DNA from 2 places in the Variovorax sp. Root434 genome. Region 1 is predicted to be linked to the other one. Evidence: predicted binding sites of a transcription regulator. Region 1 holds the regulator's gene; the other holds the start of a gene.
The links. Region 1 encodes NrdR, which represses ribonucleotide reductase genes. Its sites were predicted from a motif close to CACNANATNTNGTG; they were not measured.

Region 1 (9,602 bases):
CCGGAGCGGGCGCCGCTGCGGTCGCCACCGGCTTGGCGGATGGAGGTGCGCCGCCGACCATCTCCTCGGCCGACACCGGCGCGCCCCCCGTGGGTTTCTGCACGGGTGCCCGGGCCGTGGTGGTGGAGGTTCCGCCCAGGCCCTTGCGGGTGCTGGCCTCGCCGGCCGCCGCCGCAGCCGCGTTCGCCTCGGCCTCGCCCTTCTTGGTCAGGCTCGACAGGTTGAGCCGGCCGGTCGGGTCGACGATCACGCGGGCGAAGAAGTCGGTCAGCGTGGTTTCGCGCACGTCCACGTTCGGCGGGGCGTTGGGCACCATGCTGACCTGCAGGCCGCGCAGGCTCAGGGTCTTCCAGCTCAGCAACTGGTTGGTGTTGCGGTCGAAACCGGGCGACTGCGTGAGGGACACGCTGTTGGCGCGGAAGTCGTCGAGCGCGGTGTCGCCCGCCAGCTTCAGGCTCATGCCCGCCGGCGACGTGGCATAGCGCACCGTGCCACGGTAGCTTGCGAAGGCGCGCCGGATGTCGACGTTGAGCGCGTCCGCGTAGTAGGCCTTGAAGGTATGCGCGGGGAACGACGCCACCTCGAGCCGGCCCTCGGCCGCGAGCGGCTTGAGCACCACGTTGCCCTTGTAGTCGAAACGGCCCGGCTCGGAGCGACCGGAGCCGATGCGGCCCGAGACTTCCAGCGGCGACGCCGTGCTGGTTTCGGGCGCGATCTTCTGGGCCTGGAGCTTGAAGGCGGTGACTTCCACTGCGACTGGGGTGGCGCCGGCCTTGTCCGCATAGGAAAGCGCACCGTTGTCGATCGCCAGCGTGCCGATGGTCAGCGCCCAGGGCTTGGTGTTGGCGCCGGGCTTCGGCGTCTCGGCGCCCGCGGGCTTGGGCGCGGCGACCTTGGCTTCGGCCTCCTTGTCGCCACCGCCGGCCGGCGTCTTGAGCCAGCGCTCGAACATCCAGCGCTTCTCGCTGTCGCGCTCGACGCGCACCTTGGGGTTGGTCGCGGTGAACGAGGCCACGTTCAATGTGTGCTTCGTCATGTCGGCCTCGGCATCGACCAGCTCGAAGCGGCCGACGCTCGCCAGCGCGGTCTTGGCCTGGGTCAGCGCGAGCCCTTCGGCGGACAGGCGGCGCGCCTTGAACTTCAGGTCGGGCTGAGCCCAGGCGACGTCGATCTGTCCGCTGAGCTTGCCGTCCAGCGTGGGCTCCAGGCTTTGTGCCAGATAAGGTGCGGCCAGCGACAGCGGCAGCGCGTCGACCTCGGTCTGCACGTCGGCCACCTTGTCGGTGGCGGTGCCCTTGAACTTGAGCGAGGCGCCGGCGATGGCCGTGCTGCCGTTGAATGCGGCCGGCTTTTCCATCGGCCAGGTGACGCCCGTGACGCCGATGCCCAGGTCGATCAGGTCGACGGCCGCGGCCGGATTGGTCGTTTCATCGCGCCAGCCGATGCGCCCGCCATCCAGCGCCAGCTTGTCGACCTGCACTTTCAAGGCCGGTTTTGGCACCGCCTTGCCGGCCGGAGCGCTCGCCGCAGCAGCCGGCAGCGGCGCCGCCTTCTCGGCCGCGCCAGTGGATGGATCGGTGGCCAGCAGATTGAGCTTGCCGGCCGCATCGCGCGCCACCGCCAGCTGCGGTTTGACCAGCGCGACTTCGCTCAGGTGGAACACCGATTCCAGCGGGCGCACGTCGGCCAGCGCCAGCTTGAGCGAATCGAAGGCCAGCAGGTCGCGGCCGCGCGCATCGGCCACCTTGGCGGTGTGCGCCTCGACCGTGCCGGTGATCCTCAGGCCGGTGGTCTCCGCTTGTTCGAAGCCGATCTTCAGGTCGGCGTCGAGGCTGCCCGCCTGCAGGCGCACCGGCAGGCCGCCGGGGATGTAGCCAAGGTACGGCACCAGGTCGAGCCCCTTGAACTGCACGTGGGCGTCGGTCTTGCGGTTGTTGGCGAAGGGCGTGGTGAAGGCGGCAGAGTCGAACTTGCTGCCGTTGAGCGCGAAGGCCAGCTTGGGCTCGGTGTTGATGTCGCGCTTGGAATCGAGGTTGCTCAGGAACGGCACCTTGAGCACGAAATCGCGCAGTTCGTGCTTGCGCTTGACTGTCTGGTCGTCGAAATCGACCGAGCCGCCATTGATCGCGATGTTGTAGATGGCAAAGCGCGCGGGCTTGGCGTTCGGATCGGGCGGCGGGCCGGCCGAGAGCTTGGCCAGGATGTCGTCGATGTCGTATTTGCCGTCGGTCAGGTGCGTGAGCAGGACGGCGGGGCCGTCGATCGTGACTGCATCGATCACCGGCGCAAGGCGCAGGAGCGACTGCAATTCGGCATCGGCGTAGATGCGGTTGATGGCCACCTGCGGCTTGCTGCCGTCGGCGGTGGCGATGCGCAGATCGCTCAGCGTGAGTTCGAGCGTCCAGGGTTTGAAATCGATCTTTCCTACTGTTACCTGGCGCCCGAGCTTCTCGCTCGCGATCTTCTGGAGCTGGCTTTTGGCAATCGGCGGCACTGCCAGCCAGGCGACGGCCCAGAAGGCCAGCAGACCCAGCACCGCGACGACCCCACGCCGCACCCATTTGTTTTGTTTGATCGAAGCAAAGTCCATCAAGGGAGTGTGCCGCAAACGGATGGCCCATCCAGAAGCAAGAAAGCCCGGCAACGCGACGGAATTGCCTTGTTGCCGGGCTTGATGGCGGGCCCAAAACCCATGCCATCGATTCGCGCGACCGGAAGTCAATGGTTCCTGCCGTGCTGGCAGCAAGAGATTGCCACCATGGATCCTCGGCCGCTGAGCCCTTGACTTGCACCTCGGGCTGCCGGACCTCGGAAAACACCTGAAATCTCAGGCCCGTCCAGATTAGGCGTCGCACCCTCGGATTGCAAACGCATTTTGCCAAGGGGTTTCCCGTAAACCTAAACACCTCTTGCCAGTCGCTTTTTTAACCATTTATTAGCATAAGGAAACAATTTCTTATGCTTGACCGGGTATTTAGCCACGCTAGAATCCGCCCTGCTCCGACTGCCCGATGCAGCAGAGCCTCCCTGAATCCGCTGCCGAATTCCCCCGGCTTGATCAGGTCGCCGCGCCCTCAACCCCCTTCACTCCATGCGCGGAGCCTGATTCGTACCAATCCAAGCGCTGTTGCCTTTCATCCATCGCCTTTCCAGGCGCTGCGAGCAGGTGCCGCACAGAAAGGAAGAGCGATGAACAAGGCGTTCCATGCCACAGCCCGCGGGCTACGGACCTTCGTGTCCGACGTGACAGACGGCTTTTTTGAAATCACCCACAACGGGTTTGCGCTGGTCGGACTGGCCATCGTGTTCGCGGCCCTCGCCCTCGTGGCGCGGCCCGACCTGCGCCAGACCGGCGAGGAGCAACTGATGGGCTGGCTGCAGTCGCGCAAGCCCGCGCCTGAAGCCACCGACCTGGAGCCGACCGCCATCGAGCGCACCACGGCCGCGAGCCCCGCCGACCTGCCCAAGCAGCAGGCCGCCGTGGCTTACTGGCTGAGCAAGAAGTACCGCGTGGCCGCCGAGCCGTTGAGCGTGCTCGTGGCCGAGGCCTACGGCATCGGCAAGCGCACCAAGATCGATCCGACCCTGATCCTCGCGATCATGGCCGTCGAGTCCAGCTTCAATCCGTTCGCCCAGAGCCAGGTCGGCGCGCAAGGCCTGATGCAGGTCATGACCCGCGTGCACGGCGACAAGTACGAAAGCGCGGGCGGCACGCTCACCGCCTTCGATCCGGTGACCAACATGCGTGTCGGCGTGAAGGTGCTGCAGGAATGCATCACCCGCGCCGGTTCGCTCGAAGGCGGCCTGCGCTACTACGTGGGCGCGGCCAATCTCGAGGACGACGGCGGCTACGCCAGCAAGGTGATGGCCGAGCACGAGCGCCTGCGGCAGGTGGCCAACGGCCGCGCGCCGTCGACCGTCACGCCGCCGAGCGTGCGCGCGCAGCCGATCCCCGTGGCAGTGCCCCCCAAGCCCGAGGAACGCAGCACCGAACCGGCCAAGGTCGCCCTGCTCTCCTCTGTTTCCTGAGCTTCGCGGGCCGGGTGTGAGCTACACTCGGCCGGTACGCGACTGGCGATAGGCGCAGCATCCGAACAAGGTGCCACGCGCTGACGTGGAACACCACTGGGAAGCGTACCGCCTGGCACCACAGGCGTTCAGCCGTTCGCCTGGGCAGCCCTTGTTTTGGTTGAAGAACAAGGACCTCGTCTTCAAAGGACTGCCATGTACCAACGCAATATCCTGGTCGAACAGACCGATCCCGAAATCTGGGCCGCGATCCAAGCCGAAAACGCGCGCCAGGAACACCACATCGAGCTGATCGCCAGCGAGAACTACGCCTCGCCGGCCGTCATGGCCGCCCAGGGCTCGCAGCTCACCAACAAGTACGCCGAAGGCTACCCGGGCAAGCGCTACTACGGCGGCTGCGAGCATGTCGACGTGGCCGAGCAGCTGGCCATCGACCGCATCAAGCAGATCTTCGGCGCCGACGCCGCCAACGTGCAGCCGCATTGCGGCGCCTCGGCCAACGAAGCAGTGATGCTGGCCTTCCTGAAGCCCGGCGACACCATCATGGGCATGAGCCTGGCCGAAGGCGGCCACCTGACGCACGGCATGCCGCTGAACATGAGCGGCAAGTGGTTCAACGTGGTGAGCTACGGCCTGGACGCCAACGAAGCCATCGACTACGACGCGATGGAACGCAAGGCGCACGAGCACATGCCCAAGCTGATCATCGCGGGCGCCTCGGCCTATTCGCTGCGCATCGATTTCGAGCGCTTCGCCAAGGTGGCCAAGGACGTGGGCGCGATCTTCATGGTCGACATCGCCCACTACGCCGGCCTCGTGGCCGCGGGCGTGTACCCCAACCCGGTGCCGCACGCCGACGTCGTCACCTCGACCACCCACAAGAGCCTGCGCGGCCCGCGCGGCGGCATCATCCTGATGAAGTCGCAGCACGAAAAAGCTATCAACAGTGCGATCTTCCCGGGCCTGCAAGGCGGCCCGCTGATGCACGTGATCGCCGCCAAGGCCGTCGCGTTCAAGGAAGCCATGGCGCCCGAGTTCAAGGCCTACCAGCAACAGGTGGTCAAGAACGCCCAGATCGTGGCCGACACCCTCACCGAGCGCGGCCTGCGCATCGTGAGTGGTCGCACCGAAAGCCACGTCATGCTGGTCGACCTGCGCGCCAAGGGCATCACGGGCAAGGAAGCCGAAGCCGTCCTGGGCGCCGCCCACATGACGATCAACAAGAACGCGATCCCCAACGACCCGGAAAAGCCGATGGTCACCAGCGGCGTGCGCATCGGCACCCCGGCGATGACCACGCGTGGCTTCAAGGACGAAGAGGCTCGCATCACCGCGAACCTGGTGGCCGACGTGCTCGAGAACCCGCGCGATGCGGCGAACATCGACGCGGTGCGCGCCAAGGTGCACGCGCTGACGAGCCGCTTCCCGGTCTACCGCTGATCACCTGGAAGACCTGACCGCATGAAATGCCCTTTTTGCGGTCATCTTGAAACGCAGGTCGTCGAGACCCGCGTTTCGGAAGACGCCGACTTCGTGCGCAGGCGCCGCCAATGCAGCGCCTGCGACAAGCGCTTCACCACCTACGAGCGGCCTGACGTCAACTTCCCCGTGGTGGTCAAGAAGGACGGCAGCCGCGCCGACTTCGACTCGACCAAGGTGCGCGCCTCGATGATGCTGGCGCTGCGCAAGCGTCCGGTGAGCATCGAGCAGATCGACAACGCCCTGCTGCGCATCGAGCAGAAGCTGCTGGCCAGCGGCCTGCGCGAAATCGACTCGACCAAGGTTGGCGAACTCGTGATGCGCGAACTCAAGAAGCTCGACAAGGTCGCCTACGTGCGCTTCGCCTCGGTGTACCGGAGCTTCGAGGACGTGGACGAGTTCAGGCAGTTACTGCGCGACATCTGAGGGCCGGGCGCCGGCCTCTCAACGATTCCAGCAAAGCTGCACCAGCGCATCCGAAGCGTCGGCCTGGCCCGCAGCCAGCCTGACACCCTGCTGGTTCACCGTCAGTGTTCCGCACTCGTCGTTGCGCGATGCGCCCTCCGGCACGGCCTGCAGCGTGTAGGTGGTCGCTGTTCTCGCGGCATAGCCGATGGCGTAGTTCGCCGTACCGGACGACGGCGCCTGCCGCAGCCCTGCCGGCAGCGCGACGGTCGCCGGGGGATACCTGCCATTGACGGTCAGGTACCGCTCTGTCCATTGCGCCGCCTGCAGCAACTGCTGCTTGGCATCGGCCCGCTTGGCCCGCAGCACATAGCGCGTATAGCTCGGGTAGGCGATTGCCGCGAGGATGGCGATCACCGCCGTCACGATCATGAGCTCGATCAGCGTGAAGCCGCGCGAGCGGAACCGCTCCTTGGCCTGCGCCTTGGGATGCTTGTCCATGGCCTAGTTCGACGACATCAGGTTGCGCCAGCCGAAGCGCCGGACGATATCCGGCCGCTTCGGCGCATTGCATTCGCCGGCCGCATTGCAGATGACGTCCTTGCCTTTTTCCCGGTCCTGCGGCTCGAAGGCGATGTCGTCCCTGCCGGAACGATTGCGAAAGCCGAGGTAGCCGCCAGCCGTGCCGGACCCGTTGTAGGCGATGCCGTCAGGGGCCGAGCCGCTGAAGAAGTCGATCACCATCGACCAGCCGTCGTCGCCGGTGCCCGCGGTGCAATCGAGCGGATTGCTGCCGGTGCCGGGAATGGTGGTCGAGAACAAGCCGGCGCTGTTGCTCAGCGCGTCGCCCGGATAGACGATGCGCTCCCTGGCGGCCGGCAGTCGGAGGTACCAGCCGCGCCTGGCGCTGGAACCGCTGTAGCTCACACTGTTGCCCGAAACGGTGCGGAACTCGGCATCACCTTCCCTGACGGCGTCGGTGCCAATGGCCTGCGCCACAAGGTCGGTCAATGCCGCGGTGCCCGTGCTGCCGTTGGCCCGGTCCCGGACGCCGTACAGATACTGGCTGGCGACAGTGCTTTCATCGCCGGCGGCAAACAGGCGACCCGTGCCGAACACCACCATGTAGCCGCCCCGCGGATGGCCGACGACCACCGGCGCCGCCGTGATCGGCTGCGTGGCGCCGGCCGTGAACAGCGGCACGTCGTCGAGGCTCGACGCGGTCGCGCCCGAGCCCATGGTGGCCTTCCATTTGCGGCTGTCGGCATCGCTCAGGTCGAACCGCCACAGGTTGCCGAGCAGGTCGCCGGCGTACGCAAAGTCGACCTTGCCGTCGCCGTTGCGGTCCACCACGCGCGGGGCGGAAAGCCCGTTGCCGGTGCCGCTGCCCTGTGTGGCAGGCGCGGGGATCTTGAGGACCGACTTGTCGCCGTCGAGATACTGGATCCACAGCACCGCTTTCTCGCTCGTGCTGTTGTAGCCATTGCCGAGGATCACGGCCTTGCGGCCGTTGTTCAGCAGCGCCACCTGCAGCGCACGCCTGGAGAAGGAATCGAGCGCGGGTTGCTGGAACTGATGGCCCAGGTCGCTATCGGAAAGCGCGGTCGTATCGATCACCGCCACGCTGGCAGCCCTGGACTCGTCGATGTTCTCGGGCTTGGTGACGTCGAGCACGAAGTAGCCCTTGCCGCCGGCTCCCAGCGTGCCCACCAGGAAGGATTTCCACCCGGCCGCCTTCTCGGCGTCCGTGGCTGTGGCCGTGGCAGCCGCCCCCATGTAGATGTCGGCCACGAAGGTGCTGCCGTCGACGTAGTACCTGTGCGAGTAGGCGGTTTCGCTGAGCCGCTTGAGACCGGGTGCGGCCGCCGTGCCGTAGAGGCCTTCGGGCACATAGGCGAACTCTTCCCTGCCGGTGGCCGCATTGAAGGCATACAGCATGCCGTCGTTGGCGCCCACGTAGACCATGGGCGTGCGAGCGGTGGCGGCGAACGTGGCATATGCATCGTTGGTGAAACCGCTCCTGGGTTGCCCCGCATACCAGACACTGGAACCCACGATGTCACCGAGCACATGGCCGCGCTTGCGCAATTGAAGGCCGGCGCCCTCGTTGCTGCGATCGCCGCGCAGGAAATCGAGCACGGCACGGCCGAGCGCGATGCTCGCGGTGTCTGTGCTGGCGGTTCCCTTGAGCGCGGCCTTCTGCACGTCGCTGAGGCTGGCCCAGCGAAACGGCACGCCGGAGCCCGTGGTTGCGGCACTGGTGGCCGTTGCCGCGGCAGTGCCCGAGAAGCTCAGCACCTTGCGATCGCCGTCGTGCGCGCCCCCTGCGGCCATGCGGGCATCGAGCAGCCCGCGCGCCGACCAGTCGGACGTAGCGGCCAGCCTGCCGTTGGCACCGAACCTGGTGGCGGTGAGCGCGCCCGACCAGTCGGCCGAGTCGTAGCCGGCTCGATAGACCGCCGTGCCGGTCGACACCCTGGAGGCACTCGCCGAAATCGAAGTCAGCGGGATGCTGGTGTTGAGCAGGATCTGCCCGAGGATGGACCTGAAAGCATCGCTGAGCGCCTGCGAATTGGAGGCCGGCGTGAAGGTGCCACGGCTGTTGAGCGCGGCATGCCAGAGGTCCATGCGCACGGCGGCGGCGTTGGCAGCCTTCTCGTGGTAATAGCCATAGGAGCCGCTGCCGGAACGCCAGGGCGGGAATATTCTGGTTCCATTCGACGAGCTGGTCTCGGTTTCCGTCGCCGTGCTCGCCAGCGGGTTCATCCAGGTGGCCGAGCCATCGACCAGGCGCGCATAGTCCCCGCTGTACGTCGGCTGCGCGGTCTCGGCTGAAATGGCCGGTGCGCCCGTCCACGACGAAGCGGCGCCAAAACCGACGGTGTAGGTCGTCAGATGCTGCCAGGTGGCCGGATCGTTCTTGGGATTCCAGTACTCGGGGACGGTCGCCGTGCCTATCGTGACGTTGCCGGCTTCCGCAACGATCTTCCTGAGATTGTTCGGCACGCCCGGCTGCAGGTCGCTGGCCCAGTAGTGAAAGGCCATGTCGGCCAGGGTCGGACGGTATTCCGCGATCGGCCTCCAGTTGCCCGTGGCATCCCTCGCCCAGTTGGCGCTGTCGCTGATGGCGCCGGCATTGTCCTTGTAGGGCGCGCGCGGCAGGTAGTCCATGGAATCGGGCAGGACGCGGTTCGTCCCGTCGGCGTTGCCGATGGCCGGCATGCCGAGCGCCGCCGGATCCGGGTTGAATCCGAAGAAGTTGTAGTCGCCGTCGGTCATGAAGATGTGAAAGGACTTGCGGCAGCTCGACTGTGTGGCTCCCTCCACGCCCGGGTCGTCCGAGTAAGGGCTGTAGCGCCCGGTGGTCTTCATGTACTCGCCGGCGCGGGTCATCATGGCGTGCAGCGGTGTGCCGCCGCCCGCGGCCAGGGCGTCGACCCAGTTCATGAACGCGGCGCGGTGCGTGCCGCCCAGCGAATTCATCAGATTCGCGTTGGCGAGGCCGTTGATCCGGCAGCCGCCGGCCTGGTAGGTGCCTGGCGAGGTATCGCCGAAGAACCCGACGCAGCTGTTGTCCTTGTTGCCGTTCATCGCCTGCCAGGAGAGACGAATACGGTCATCGGGAATGTTGGCCACCGAGAAATTGGCGCGGAGCGCGGTCTTCAGCGCTTCCATCCGGTTGGGCGTTC
Region 2 (9,602 bases), on a different contig from region 1:
CACTGCGCGCTGGCCCCGATCAAGGGCACCGGCGGCATGTCGGGCGGCATCATGTCGCACGACTTCGTCGAAGCCGCGCTGATGCGCCGTGCCGGCTACAACGTGTGGCTCGTGTCCGACCTCGTCGGCAGCTACGAGCAGCAACCGCCGGACCTGCTGGCCGAGCTGCAGCGCGACCGCCGCTGGTGCCAGGGCAACCTGCAGAACGCCCGCCTGATGGCCGAGCCCGGCATCCACCCGGTGCACCGCGCGATGTTCGTGACCGGCACCATGGCCTATGTCTCCGCCCCGCTGTGGCTGGCCTTCCTGACGCTGGGCACCGCCCTGTGGCTCAGCGGCTCGAGCCTCGTGTCGAGCTGGAGCGTGCTGCCCGCCGAACTGGCCGGCCTGTGGGTCTGGACCCTGTGCCTGCTGTTCCTGCCGCGCGTGCTGGGCATCGCTGCCGTGCTGATGCGCGGCGAGCAACGCCAGTACGGCGGTGTGTGGGGCCTGGTCAAGAGCTCCTTGATGGAAAGCGGCCTGGCCATCGTGCAGGCCCCGGTCCGCATGCTGGCCCACTCGCTGTTCGTGCTGGTCGCCCTCACCGGCATCAAGCTCGACTGGAAGTCGCCCCCGCGCGAAGCCGCCGCCGTGCCGTGGAAGGTCGCTGCCTCGCAGCTGGCCCCCATGACGCTGGTGATCGCCATGCTGGCCGTCGGCGTCGCGATGATCGACCCGAGCGCGCTGATCTGGCTCATGCCCGTCGGCCTGCCGCTGCTGCTGGCGATCCCGCTGACCGTGCTGACCAGCCAGATCGCACTGGGCACCACGCTGCGCGACCGCGGCTTCCTGCTGATTCCCGAGGAATCGCGCTCGCCGGCCGTTCTGCGCCGTGCGTGGATGCATGCGGTTCGCCTCGCGCGGCCTGCTGCATTGGCAACCGCCTGATGCGCTGAAGACACAGCGCCCCGAAGCCGGCCTCAGGGTCGGCTTTTTTCATGGCGTGCACGAAGCCGCCGAGGCGCAGCAGGTCTACGAAGCGCAGCCCTGAAGACAGAAGGCCCGCCGGTGCGAACCGGCGGGCCTTCTTATATATATGTGCGTGTGGCGTTCGCTCAGAACGGCAGCTTCGGGCCACCAGGGCCGCCCATCCCGCCCATGCCCTTCATGCCGCCCATCTTCTTCATCATCTTCATGAGGCCGCCACCCTTCATCTTCTTCATCATCCCCTGCATCTGCTCGAACTCGTTGAGCAGGCGGTTCACCTCCTGAACCTGCACGCCGGCGCCAGCTGCGATACGGCGTTTGCGCGTGGCCTTCAGCAGTTCGGGCTTGCGGCGCTCCAGCGGAGTCATGCTCTGGATGATCCCTTCCTTGCGGCGGATGTCGCGCTCGGCGCGCGTCATGTCGGCCTCGGTCGCCTTGGCGGCCATTTGCGTAGGAAGCTTGTCCATCAGGCTGGAGAGCCCGCCCATCTGCTTCATCTGCTGCAGCTGGCCCAGGAAGTCGTTCAGGTCGAAGCCCGCGCCGCTCTTGACCTTGGCCGCGAGCTTCTGCGCCGCCGCCACGTCGACGCCGGCCGTGACCTGCTCGACCAGCGCGACGATGTCGCCCATGCCCAGGATGCGGCCTGCATGGCGCTCGGCATCGAATACCTCGAGGCCGTCGATCTTCTCGCTGGTGCCGGCGAACTTGATCGGCACGCCCGTGACCTGCCGCACCGACAGCGCCGCACCGCCGCGCGAATCGCCGTCGGTCTTGGTCAGGATGATGCCGGTGAGCGGCAGCGCTTCCTTGAAGGCCTTGGCGGTGTTGATCGCGTCCTGGCCCTGCATGGCATCGACCACGAACAGGGTCTCGACCGGGTCGACCGCCGCGTGCAGCTGCTTGATCTCGGTCATCAGCGCTTCGTCGATCGCGAGGCGGCCGGCGGTGTCGACCAGCAGCACGTCGAAATAGTGGCGCTTGGCGTGGTCGAGCGCGGCACGCGCGATGTCGAGCGGCTTCTGGTCGGGCGTGCTCGGGAACCATTCGGCGCCGGCCTGCTTGGTGACGGTCTTGAGCTGTTCGATGGCGGCGGGTCGGTACACGTCGCCCGACACCGTGAGCACCTTCTTCTTGCGCTTCTCGATCAGGTGCTTGGCCAGCTTGGCGGTGGTGGTGGTCTTGCCGGCGCCCTGCAGGCCGGCCATGAGGATCACGGCCGGCGGCTGGGCCGCGAGGTTGATGTCGGACACGCCCTCGCCCATGGTGGCGGCGAGTTCGCGGTTGACGATGCCGACCAGCGCCTGGCCCGGCTTGAGCGAACCCAGCACTTCCTGGCCGAGCGCCTTGTCCTTCACCCGCGCCACGAAGTCGCGCACCACGGGCAGCGCCACGTCGGCTTCCAGCAGCGCCATGCGTACTTCGCGCAGCATGTCCTGCACGTTGCTTTCTGTGATGCGGGCCTGGCCGCTCATCGTCTTGACGAGGCGGGAGAACTTTTCTGTGAGGGCGGTGGCCATGAGGGGGATGCCTTGCTGCCCGCTATGGCGCGGGCCGGATGAGAAGCCTGGGAGACGGGAAAGAACTTGAAGCCGGGCGCCGGGAACGCAAGAGCGAGACGCTAAACTCCGGCCGATGATTTTAGCGATCCCCTCCCCGCTCGGCGTGGCGCTGGGCATCGCCACCGCGGTTGCCTATGGTTTTGTCGCCGCTGCCGGTACCAGACTCAGCCGCCAATCGACCCAGTGGGCGCTCGGAATCGCATGGCTGCTGCATGCCGCGGTGCTGGTCCACGGCCTCATCGGCAGCGAACCACGCTTCGGTTTCGCGCCCGCGCTGTCGGTCACTGCGTGGCTGGTGCTCACTGTCTATGCGGTCGAAAGCCGCATGTATCCGCAACTGAAGGTACGGCGCGCGCTCGCCTGGCTGGGTGCGGCCGCCGTGCTGCTGGCCGTCCTGTTCCCGGGCACGCCGCTGCACGTCACGGCCTCGCCGTGGCTGCCATTGCACCTGGCGCTGGGCATCGCCTCGTACGGCCTGTTCGGTGCCGCGGTCGTGCACGCCTGGCTGATCACCCGCGCCGAAAAGCAGATCCGTCTCGCCACCGCCGAACCGCAGGGCGGCGTGCCGCTGCTCACGCTCGAGCGGCTCACCTTCCGTTTCGTCACCGCCGGTTTCGTGCTGCTGTCGGCCACGCTGCTGGCCGGCCTGCTGTTCAGCGAACAGTTGTACGGCGCCGCGGGCCGTGTCTGGAAGTGGGACCACAAGACCACCTTCTCGGTGCTCGCCTGGCTCACCTTCGCGATCCTGTTGACCGGCCGGGCCCGCTTCGGCTGGCGCGGGCGTACGGCGCGGCGCGTGCTGTATGCCGGCTCCGCCCTTTTGCTGCTGGCCTACGTGGGCTCCCGCTTCGTGCTCGAAGTGGTGCTGGCCCGGCCTCCCGTATGAAATACCTCCTCGTTCTCGCGGTGCTCTGGGTCGCGATCTGGCTCTGGCGCAAGAACCGGCGCGAAGAAATGCGCGACGCCATGCGCGAGCGCGCGGCCAAGGCACAGCAACGCGCCCCCACTCCGCCCGGGCCGCCGCAGGCCATGGTGCGCTGCGCTCATTGCGGGCTGCACCTGCCCGCGACCGACGCCATCTCCGGCCCCGGCGGCGCGGTCTATTGCAGCGTTGCGCACCGCGAAGCGGCCGCCGCGCGATGAGTTCCCCGCTCTGGTCGCGCGGCGAGCCGGTCACCGACTGGGACGTGCTCGACCAGCACCCGGACGAGAGCACGGCGCTGATCCGGCTCTGGCGCGGCTTCATGGGCGCGCGCTGCTTCGTCGCTCTGGTGCTGGTGCTGCTGCAGGGCGTGGCCCTTGCCATCGGGCAGACGATGCAGCCGGTGGCCATCGCCATCTCGGCCCTGTACCTCGTCGCGACCTGGCTGGGCATGCGCTACAGGCGCGTCCAGCCGCCGATCCGCGGCTTCGCCGCGCTCTGGCTGCTGACCATCGGCATCGACCTGGCCGCCTTCACCGCCTTGCAGGTGCTGCAGGGCGGCAGCGTCAACTACACCCCGCTGTTCGCACTGCCGGTGCTCATGAGCGCGGTGCTCGGCACCATGATCGTGAGTCTGGGCACCACCGCCACCGTCACGCTGCTGCTGCTGGCCGACGCGGGCTGGCACTGGCTGCAGCAGCCGGTCGATTCGTCGGCGCGCTTCGTTCAGGCGGCGCTCACCGGCACCGGCCTGTTCGTGGTGGCGCTGCTCGCGCACGAAATGGCCCGTCGTCTGGCGCGCGAGGAAGCCGTGGCGCAGCGCAGCCGCAGCAGCGCGCAGATGCAGGCGCAGGTCAACGACCTGGTGATCGAGACCCTGAGCGAAGGCGTGCTGGTGATCGACGCCGAAGGCCTGGTGCATGCGGCCAACCCGGCGGCCGACGCGATCCTCGGCCAGGGCCTGGCGAAGCTGACGCTGCCGTTCCCGCTGCATGCCCAGCCCGCCTGGCATGCGCTGGCCGCGCTGGCGCGCCAGACCTTCGCGCGCCGGGCGCCGCAGACGGAAGAAATTCCCGTCGCGCAGGCGCGCGGTGCGGCGCGCGAAGTACGCGTGCGCACGCGGCTCACGCCCACCAGCGAGCAGCGCCTCGACAGCCTGTGCGTGATGTTCCTGCAGGACCTGCGCGAGCTCGAGGCCCGCATCCGCACCGAGAAGCTGGCCGCGATGGGCCGCATGTCGGCCGCCGTGGCGCATGAAATCCGCAATCCGCTGGCCGCCATCACGCAGGCCAGCGCGTTGCTCAACGAAGACCTGACCGATCCCGCGCACCGCAAACTCACGAGCATGGTGCAGCACAACGCGCAGCGGCTCGCGCGCATCGTGGACGACGTGCTCGACGTCTCGCGCGCGCGCCAGCAGCGCGTGCTGTCGCTCGGCGAGCAGGTCGTGCTCGACCCCGCGGTGCAGGTGCTGGCCGAGGAATGGGTGCGCCAGACCCAGCGCAAGGGCGTGCTGGTGTCGCTCGACGCGCCCAGCAGCGAGGTGCGCTTCGACGCCGAGCACCTGCGCCGGCTGATCGTGAACCTGCTGGACAACGCCTCGCGCTACGCCGGCAAGAGCGAAGGCTCGATCCAGGTGCTGACCGCTCAGCAGCGCAGTGGCAGCAGCCGCCCGAGCCTGATGGTGTGGAGCGACGGCGCGCCGCTGGAGCCGGCGGTGCAGCGGCACCTGTTCGAGCCCTTTTTCTCGTCCGAGAGCCGCTCCAGCGGGCTGGGCCTGTTCCTGTGCCGCGAACTGTGCCGGCGGCACGGCGCCACCATCGGCTACGAGCGGCGCGCGCTGGTGCCGGGCGGACCCGAGGGCAACGAATTCTTCGTCAGCTTTGCCGCCAGCGAAAACCGGCTGACACAATAACGCCCGTGAGCAACTCCACCCCTTCCACCCAGCGGCCGGCGCAGATCCTCGTCATCGACGACGAACCCGACCTGCGCACGCTGTACGAACTGACGCTGCTGCGCGAGGGCTATCGCGTCGAGGCCGCCGGCAGCGTGTCGGAAGCGTGGGAGCACCTGGAGGCCGGCCGCTTCGACGCGGTGATCACCGACATGCGGCTGCCCGACGGACAGGGCATGGAAATCATCCACCGCATCCAGAAAGACCAGCGCAGCGAGCGCTGCGTGGTGATGACGGCTTATGGCTCCGCCGAGAACGCGGTGGAAGCATTGAAGGCCGGCGCCTTCGACTACCTCACGAAGCCGGTCGACCTGAAACAGTTCCGCGCCGTGGTGGCCTCCGCGGTGCAGGCGCGGCACGCGCCGCAGCCGACGGCCAAGTTGGCGCAGGCTGCGCCCGCCGTCAACAACAACGTCATCAGCGACGCCGTGGTGGCCACCTCCAGCACCGGCATCGCCGCACTCGACCGCCTCGTGGGCGATTCGGAACCCATGCGCCTCGTCAAGTCGCGCATCGCCAAGGTGGCGCGCGGCATGGCGCCGGTGCTGGTGCGCGGCGAATCGGGCACCGGCAAGGAACTGGTGGCGCGCGCGGTGCACGCCTGCAGCCAGCGCAGCGAGGGGCCGTTCGTCGCGGTGAACTGCGGCGCGATTCCCGAGAACCTGCTCGAAGCCGAGTTCTTCGGTGCCAAGAAGGGCTCGTACACCGGCTCGTCGCAGGACCGCGACGGCTACTTCCAGGCCGCGCGCGGCGGCACGCTGTTTCTCGACGAGATCGGCGACCTGCCGCTGGCCATGCAGTCGAAGCTGCTGCGCGCGATCCAGGAGCGCAGCGTGCGCTCGATCGGCTCGACGCAGGAAGATGCCGTCGACGTGCGCATCGTGAGCGCCACCCATAAAGACCTGCATGCCGAAGTGCAGGCCGGCCGTTTCCGGCAAGACCTTTTCTACCGCCTCAACGTGATCGAGATCGCGGTACCCGCATTGCGCGAGCGCCGCGAGGACCTGCCCGCGCTGTGCGCCGCGCTGTTGTCGCGCATCGCGCAGGACGGCGGGTTGCCGGTGCCGCACCTCTCGGACGAACTGCTGCGCCGCCTCGCGCAGCATCCGCTCAACGGCAACGTGCGCGAGCTCGAGAACCTGCTGCACCGCGCGGTGGCGCTGAACGACGGCGACGAACTGCACCTCGACCTGATGGGCGGCTTCACTGCCTCCGTCGAAGCCGCGGCATCCGCACCGGCGCCGCCGTCGCCCGCCGCCGATGCATCTGCTGTCGCGCTGGCTCCGCTGCCGATCGCACCGGTCGCGCCACCCAAGGCCGCACCGCCGCCGCTGCCCTCCGACCTGCAGGCCTACCTCGACCAGCAGGAGCGCGAGATCCTCGTGCGCGCGCTGCACGAGAGCGGCTTCAATCGCACCGCGGCCGCCGCACGGCTCGGCATGAGCCTGCGCCAGATCCGCTACCGCATCGCGCGGCTGGGCATCACCACGCCCAACGGCGACGATGGCGCGAGCAGCCATGCCGACGACTGAAGCACCCACGCCCGGCGCACCCAACAACGGCGACGACGGGCTCTGGCAAGCCGGCTGGTACCGCTTCGCGAAGGCGCTGCGCTCGCCCAACTTCGGACCCCGGCCGACTGACGCGCAGACCGACCTCATCGTGCTGCACTCGATCAGCCTGCCGCCCGGCGAATACGGCGGCGATGCGGTGCAGCGGCTCTTCACCAACCAGCTCGACTGGGACGCGCACCCCTACTTCCAGTCGATCCGCGGGCTCGAGGTGTCCTCGCATTTCTACGTGCGCCGCAACGGCGAACTCTGGCAGTTCGTGAGTTGCGACGACCGTGCCTGGCACGCCGGCGCATCGTCGTGGCGCGGCCGCGGCAACTGCAACGACGACTCCGTCGGCATCGAGCTCGAAGGACTCGAGGGCCAACCGTTCGACGAGCTGCAATACGAGACGCTCGCGAGCCTGTGCGCAGCGGTCGCGCAGCACTATCCGATCGCGCACATCGCCGGCCACGAGCACATCGCGCCGGGCCGCAAGCAGGACCCTGGCGCCGGCTTCGAGTGGCGTCGGCTGCGCGAACAGCTCGGCTGGAATCCACAGATGTTTCCGCCGCAGGTGACGCAGCGCTAATTTTTTCAATCGCCCGGCGTCTCGCGATGCGCCACTCGTGCAGCGCAGCAATACGAAAGTTGTGAACGCGCGATGCAGCAACCATGCGCCCTGCAGGCCCAAATCGTCTTGCAAGCCAAGCTCCATGCGGGTTGCGCGACCATAGTCCAGTGTTCACGCGGCATCGACGGCCGTGTCGATGCCTAGATAGTTACCCCTACTACCAAAAATTGCCGCAAAACACTACCTGTAGTGGCTTGTAGACCCCCGGCACCCTAGATATAGTGTCCTCCGTCCGGTCATCCACACCGGCGCGGCGCCCGGACCAGGCGTCGCCATCCAACAAGAATTGCCAACCGAGAGGAAGCGAATGCAAACAGCTCTGAACCCCCAATCGACCCCGCGTGCCGTTCCCTCGACGTCACTGCAACAGCAGCGAGACACTGCTGGCTCCCCCAGCGGCCAGAACCTCGCCCACTACCAGATCATCCGACGCAACGGCGCCGTCGTTCCCTTCGAGCCGAACAAGATCGCGATCGCGATGATGAAGGCCTTCCTGGCTGTGCACGGCACCCAGGGCGCGGCTTCCGCCAGCGTGCGCGAAACGGTCGACGTGCTCACGCAGGGTGTGATCCGCGCGCTGGTGCGTTCGCGTCCGGGCGGCGGCACCTTCCACATCGAGGACGTGCAGGACCAGGTCGAGCTCGGCCTGATGCGCGGCGGCCACCATGAAATCGCCCGCGCCTACGTGCTGTACCGCGAGCGCCGCTCGCAAGAGCGTTCGAAGCAGGGCGAACAGGACGTGCCGGCCGCTCCCGCGCTGCACGTGCTGGACAACGGCGAGCTGGTCGCGCTCGACCTGAACGAACTCAAGGGCCTGATCGAGTCCGCCTGCGAAGGCCTGGGCGACAGCATCACGGCCGCGCCGATCGTCGCCGAGACGATGCGCAACCTGTACGACGGCGTGCCGCTCGACGAGGTCTACAAGGCGTCCATCCTCGCGGCCCGCACGCTGATCGAGAAGGACCCCGACTACACCTTCGCCACCGCGCGCCTGCTGCTGCACACGATCTTCAAGGAGATCATCGGCCGCGAAGTGATGCCGGTCGAGCGCGCCACCGCCTACGCCGACTACTTCCCGCAGTTCATCAAGAAGGGCGTGGACAACGACCTGCTCGACGAGAAGCTGCTGCAGTACGACCTGCCCCGCCTGGGCGCCGCCCTGAAGGCTGAGCGCGACAACCAGTTCGACTACCTCGGCCTGCAGACGCTGTACGACCGCTACTTCCTGCACGTGCGCAAGACCCGCATCGAGCTGCCGCAGGCCTTCTTCATGCGCGTGGCCATGGGCCTGTCGCTGAACGAAATCGACCGCGAAGCGCGCGCCATCGAGTTCTATGAAGTGCTGTCGTCGTTCGACTTCATGTCGAGCACGCCCACCCTGTTCAACGCCGGCACGCTGCGCTCGCAGCTGTCGAGCTGCTACCTGACCACCGTGCCCGACGACCTGGACGGCATCTACGAGTCGATCAAGGAAAACGCGCTGTTGTCGAAGTTCGCCGGCGGCCTGGGCAACGACTGGACCCGCGTGCGCGCGCTGGGCAGCCACATCAAGGGCACGAACGGCGAATCGCAGGGCGTGGTGCCATTCCTGAAGGTGGTGAACGACACGGCCGTGGCCGTGAACCAGGGCGGCAAGCGCAAGGGCGCGGTCTGCACGTACCTGGAAACCTGGCACCTCGACATCGAGGAGTTCCTGGAACTGCGCAAGAACACCGGCGACGACCGCCGCCGTACGCACGACATGAACACGGCCAACTGGATCCCCGACCTCTTCATGCGCCGCGTGATGGAAAAGGGCACCTGGACGCTGTTCTCGCCCTCCAACGTGCCCGACCTGCACGACCTGTTCGGCGCCGACTTCGAGAAGGCCTACGTGGCCTACGAAGAGAAGGCTGCCCGCGGCGACATCAAGCCCGCTCGCACCATCCAGGCGACCGACCTGTGGCGCAAGATGCTCACGATGCTGTTCGAGACCGGCCACCCCTGGATCACGTTCAAGGACGCCTGCAACGTGCGC

Region 2: ASD05_RS22870 (ribonucleoside-diphosphate reductase subunit alpha) is a predicted target of NrdR. The motif match lies at 7,796-7,809, and genes of this name have one in related genera.

The regions. Positions count from the first base shown of each region.
Region 1 is NZ_LMEK01000012.1:335,202-344,803, reverse strand. Features, by position in the region: gene ASD05_RS12135 (DUF748 domain-containing protein) at 1-2,590, opposite strand, end outside; gene ASD05_RS12130 (lytic transglycosylase domain-containing protein) at 3,190-4,029, shown strand; ZMP/ZTP riboswitch at 4,058-4,182, shown strand; gene glyA (serine hydroxymethyltransferase) at 4,225-5,469, shown strand; gene nrdR (transcriptional regulator NrdR) at 5,491-5,934, shown strand; gene ASD05_RS12115 (type IV pilin protein) at 5,953-6,414, opposite strand; gene ASD05_RS12110 (pilus assembly protein) at 6,418-9,602, opposite strand, start outside.
Region 2 is NZ_LMEK01000025.1:443,991-453,592, forward strand. Features, by position in the region: gene mdoH (glucans biosynthesis glucosyltransferase MdoH) at 1-927, shown strand, start outside; gene ffh (signal recognition particle protein) at 1,095-2,483, opposite strand; gene ASD05_RS22845 (inner membrane protein YpjD) at 2,599-3,411, shown strand; gene ASD05_RS22850 (PP0621 family protein) at 3,408-3,668, shown strand; gene ASD05_RS22855 (two-component system sensor histidine kinase NtrB) at 3,665-5,362, shown strand; gene ASD05_RS22860 (sigma-54-dependent transcriptional regulator) at 5,368-6,933, shown strand; gene ampD (1,6-anhydro-N-acetylmuramyl-L-alanine amidase AmpD) at 6,920-7,543, shown strand; gene ASD05_RS22870 (ribonucleoside-diphosphate reductase subunit alpha) at 7,893-9,602, shown strand, end outside.